2 regions of the Streptomyces paludis genome follow, and region 2 is predicted to be linked to the other one. Evidence: predicted binding sites of a transcription regulator. Region 2 holds the regulator's gene; the other holds the start of a gene.
What was found. Region 2 encodes HspR, which represses chaperone genes until heat shock. Its sites were predicted from a motif close to TTGAGNNNNNNNNNCTCAA; they were not measured.

Region 1: lon (endopeptidase La) is a predicted target of HspR. The motif match lies at 1,308-1,326, and genes of this name have one in related genera.

Annotation. Positions count from the first base shown of each region.
Region 1 is NZ_CP031194.1:5,457,737-5,460,133, reverse strand. Features, by position in the region: gene lon (endopeptidase La) at 1-1,254, opposite strand, end outside; gene DVK44_RS24135 (phosphotransferase family protein) at 1,379-2,383, opposite strand.
Region 2 is NZ_CP031194.1:4,096,984-4,099,380, reverse strand. Features, by position in the region: gene DVK44_RS18135 (LuxR C-terminal-related transcriptional regulator) at 1-746, shown strand, start outside; gene DVK44_RS18130 (heat shock protein transcriptional repressor HspR) at 926-1,399, opposite strand; gene dnaJ (molecular chaperone DnaJ) at 1,404-2,397, opposite strand, start outside.

The DNA of each region.
Region 1 (2,397 bases), 1.4 Mb from region 2:
GATCCGGCCGGGCAGCGCGCCGACGTATGTACGCCGGTGGCCGCGGATCTCGGCCTCGTCGCGTACGCCGCCGAGTGCGACGCGGACGAACTTCCGCCCCATGGCGTGCGCGACGGATTCCCCGAGCGAGGTCTTGCCGACGCCGGGCGGCCCGACCAGGGCCAGCACGGCGCCACCGCGCCGGCCGCCGACCACCCCGAGGCCGCGGTCCGCGCGCCGCTTGCGCACGGCGAGGTACTCGGTGATGCGCTCCTTGACGTCGTCGAGGCCCGCGTGTTCGGCGTCGAGGACGGAGCGGGCGCCCCTGATGTCGTAACGGTCGTCCGTCCGCTCGTTCCAGGGGAGTTCGAGGACGGTGTCCAGCCAGGTGCGGATCCAGGAGCCCTCGGGGCTCTGGTCGGAGGAGCGCTCCAGCTTGTCGACCTCCTTGAGCGCGGCCTCGCGCACCTTCTCGGGGAGGTCGGCGGCTTCGACGCGGGTCCGGTAGTCGTCGGACTCGTCCTCGTCGCCCTCGCCGTTGATCTCGCGCAGCTCCTTGCGTACGGCGTCGAGCTGGCGCCGGAGCAGGAACTCGCGCTGCTGCTTGTCGACGCCCTCCTGGACGTCCTTGGCGATGGACTCGGCGATGTCCTGCTCGGCGAGGTGCTCGCGCAGCTGGTCGGTGGCGAGCTTGAGGCGGGCCACCGGGTCGGCGGTCTCCAGCAGCTGGACCTTCTGGGCGAGGGAGAGGAACGGCGAGTAGCCGGAGTTGTCGGCGAGCGCGGAGACCTCGTCGATCTGCTGCACGCGGTCGACCACCTGCCAGGCGCCGCGCCTCTTGAGCCAGTCCGTGGCGAGCGCCTTGTACTCCTTGACCAGCTCGGTCACGGAGCCGGGCAGCGGGTCGGGCGTGATCTCCTCGACGCCGGTCCCCTCCACCCAGAGGGCCGCGCCGGGCCCGCTCGTACCGGCCCCGATCCTGACCCGGCGCCGCCCGCGGATGAGCGCGCCGGGGTCACCGTCGGAGAGCCGGCCGACCTGCTCGACGGTGCCGAGCACGCCGGTGGCGGCGTACGTCCCGTCGATACGCGGCACAAGCAGCACCTCGGGCTTGCCCGCCCCGCCACCCCCAGCGCGAGAGGCCGCCTGAGCGGCCTCCACGGCGGCCCGGACCTCGGCATCGGACAGATCGAGCGGCACCACCATGCCGGGCAGGACGACCTCGTCGTCGAGCGGCAGGACGGGAAGCGTGAGCGATGTGGGCGTGACGGCCATGATCTCCCCTTCGGGCAAGCATCGGGCAAGCAAAGCAATCGGCATCAAGCAAGTTGAGCTATACCGACTCAATGCAAGTGAGTCCCCGATTGTTCCCCCGGCCATGTTCGCTCTGAGCGATCGTTCAGTCCTCGTCCCGTACGTCGTCCAGCAGGGCGGTGACGTAAGCGTCCAGGCGCTGTTCCACGGTGCGGGCCGTCAGGTCCGTCCGTCCTGACCGTCGCCAGGGCTCCACCACCAACGCTCCGATCGACGCGAACGACAGCGCGTCCAGCAGCCGCCAGTAGCGCCGCTCGCCGGGGGCCGCGGCCAGGACGCCGCCCGCCGCCTCGTACGCGGCGGCGAACCTGGGGGCCCAGGCCGGGCCGTGGAGCAGCGCGAGGTTGGTGGAGCAGTGCGCCACGTCCAGGTCGGCGGGGCCCCAGGAGGTCTCCACCCAGTCGACGATTCCGGTGATCCGGGGGGCTGTCGCTCCGTGGAGCGACCCGCCGGGCGTCTCGAACAGGATGTTGCCGGGGTGGAAGTCCCGGTGCAGGAAGCGGCCTTCGTACGGGGGCGGAGGCTCGCGGATGACCTCGGCCGCGGCGGCCCAGGCCACCGGGTCGGCGCCCTCGGGAGGGACGACAGTGTCGGCGGATGCCCATGCCTCGTACTCCCGGGGCCGTTCGGCGGGGCGCAGCGCGTGGATGGCCACGAGCTGACGGGCCAGCAGGGTGATGCGCGCCTCCAGGCCCTCGTCGTCGTAGACCGTCCGGCCCGGCATATGTGTCATGAGCAGCGACGGATACTCGCAGTGCGTGGCCGTCGCATCGACCGCGATGGGGTCCGGTGCCGGTACGCCGGTGCCCGCGAGGAGGGCGAGGACGCCGGACTCGCGGGTCAGCAGGTCCTCGGCCTGCGCCACGAAGGCCGGGGCCGCGAAGGTCCGCAGGACGAGGTCGCGGGTGGATCCGTCCTGCCGGCGGACGGTCAGCCGCCGTATTTCGGCGGTGATGCCGCCGTGCAGCGTCTCGGTCCTGACGATCCGTTCGCCGGCGTCCAGTTGCCGGCCCACCCACGCCAGGGCCCGGGGCCGGACGGCCACCTCGCCGTCGGGCAACTCGCCGTTGAGCGCACCGCCCTCGGGCATCTCGCTGTCGTCGG
Region 2 (2,397 bases):
TCGCGCGCCATCTGCGACGTATGGAGCAGTTGTCCGAGCTGCACCGGCAGATGCGCAACGCCGAACTGCCCAGCGGTAACGGCGTCGAGTTCCTCGACCGCAACGAACTCATCACCGCGGCCATCACCCGGGCGATGGACAAGGCGAAGAGCACCATCCGCACGGCGCACCCCGGCGAGAGACCGGCCGGGACACTGCGCAGCGCCGCCGTCTCCGACCTCGCGATCCTGCGGCGCGGGATCTCGTACCGCACGCTCTATCCGGACACGGCGCGCTCCCGGGCCGGTGAGCAGGAGTGGGTCGCGAAGGTGGGCGCGCACGGCGCGGAGATACGGACGAGCGCCACCGGCTTCGTCCGCATGATCCTGGTGGACCGCAATTTCGCCGTCGTCCCGGACCACCGGGCCGACGCGGGGCGGGACGACGCGTTCCGCATCACCCATCCGGGCATGGTGGCGCTTCTGCACCACGTCTACGACCACCAGTGGGAGCGGGCCGAGCCGTGGACGGGGGGCCGGTTCAGGCGGCGCGAGGAGACGCTCACGACGAGCAGGTCCCGGCGCATCCTCAACAAGCTCAGGGAGGGCCGTACGCTCAAGCAGATCGCCAGCGAGCTGGGGGTCAGCCTGCGGACCGTCAACAACGACCTGACCAAGCTCTACGAGGCCGTGGGCGTCGACACGATGTTCGCGCTCGGCGCGTGGTGGAGTTCGGAGGCGGCGGCGAAGGAACGCAAGCTGGGCTGAGGACCGGCCCGCGGACGCGGCCGAGCGCGGCCGAGCGGGCCGGAGACGGCCTCCCGGGCGCCGCTGGGCGCGCCGGAGCGGGGCCCGGTGTCCCGGTCCCACCCGGCCCGCCCGCGTCGCTCAGCGCGCCGTCAGCGCGGCGCTGCCGCCGGCGCAGCCAACCGCCTGCGCCGTCCCCGTCAGTCCGTCGGCCGCTTGGGCCGCCACACCACCAGCGCGCTCGCCTGCTGCACGTCCTGGTACGGCACCAAATCCCGGCGGTACGAGGCGTGCACCTGTGCCTCGCGCTGCCGCATCGCCGCCGCCGCGCCGTCGACCGCCGAGGACAGCTCGGCGATCCGCGACTGGAGCGCGGCCACCTGGTTCTCCAGCTCGATGATGCGCTTGATGCCGGCGAGGTTGATCCCCTCGTCCTGCGACAGCTGCTGCACCTGGCGGAGCAGCTCGATGTCGCGGGCCGAGTAACGCCGCCCCCGGCCCGCCGTACGGTCCGGGGAGACCAGCCCGAGCCGGTCGTACTGCCGGAGGGTCTGCGGGTGCAGCCCGGAGAGCTGGGCCGCCACCGAGATGACGTAGACCGGGGTCTCCTCAGTCAGCTGGTAGGGCCCGCCGAACGCCGCTGAGGGCTGCCGTCGCCGCCCGTCCCTGTCCATCGGGTCATGCTCCCTTCGCCGCCTGGAACAGCTCCGCCCGCGGATTCTCGTCCGCGGTCGCCTTCCGGTACGCCTCCAGCGCGTCGCGCGCCTCGGCGCCCAGATCCTTGGGCACCACGACCTCGACGGTGACCAGCAGGTCGCCGCGGCTGCCGTCCTTGCGGACGGCGCCCTTCCCACGGGCCCGCATCGTACGGCCGTTGGGCGTGCCCGCGGGCAGTTTCAGCGTCACCGGGGGACCGCCCAGGGTCGGCACCTTCACCTCGCCGCCGAGCGCCGCCTCCGCGAAGGTGACGGGCACGGTGATGGTGAGGTTGTCGTCCCTGCGGCCGAAGACCGGGTGCGCGTCGACGTGGACGACGACGTACAGATCGCCGTTCGGGCCGCCGCGCTCACCCGGCGCGCCCTTGCCGCGCAGCCGGATCCGCTGGCCGTCGCTGACGCCCGCCGGGATCCGTACCTGCATCGTCCGCGAGGACCTGGCGCGCCCGCTGCCCTTGCAGACCTCGCACGGGTCCTGGGCGATCAGCCCGCGGCCCTTGCAGTCCACACACGGGTCGGTCAGCGAGAAGCCGCCGCCGGAGCCGCGCGACACCTGTCCGGTGCCCACACAGGTCGGGCAGACCCGCGGGGTGCCGTTCTTGTCGCCCGTGCCCGAACACGCCTTGCAGGGTGCCTGGCTGGACATGCGCAGCGGGACCGTGGCCCCGTCGACCGCTTCGCTGAAGCTGAGTGTGACCTCGGACTCGATGTCCTGGCCACGGCGCGGCTGGGCGCGCGTACCGGGACCGCCGCCCCGGTTGAACAGCCCGCCGAAGACGTCCCCGAGTCCGCCACCGAAGCCACCGGCGCCGGCGCCGGGTCCGCCGGCCTGCGGACCGCCCTGGCCGCCGCCGAAGAGGTCGCCCAGGTCGAAGTTGAAGTTGCCGTTGCCGCCCGCGCCCGGCCCCGGGCGGAAGCCGCCGTTGCCGAACAGCGAGCGCGCCTCGTCGTACTCC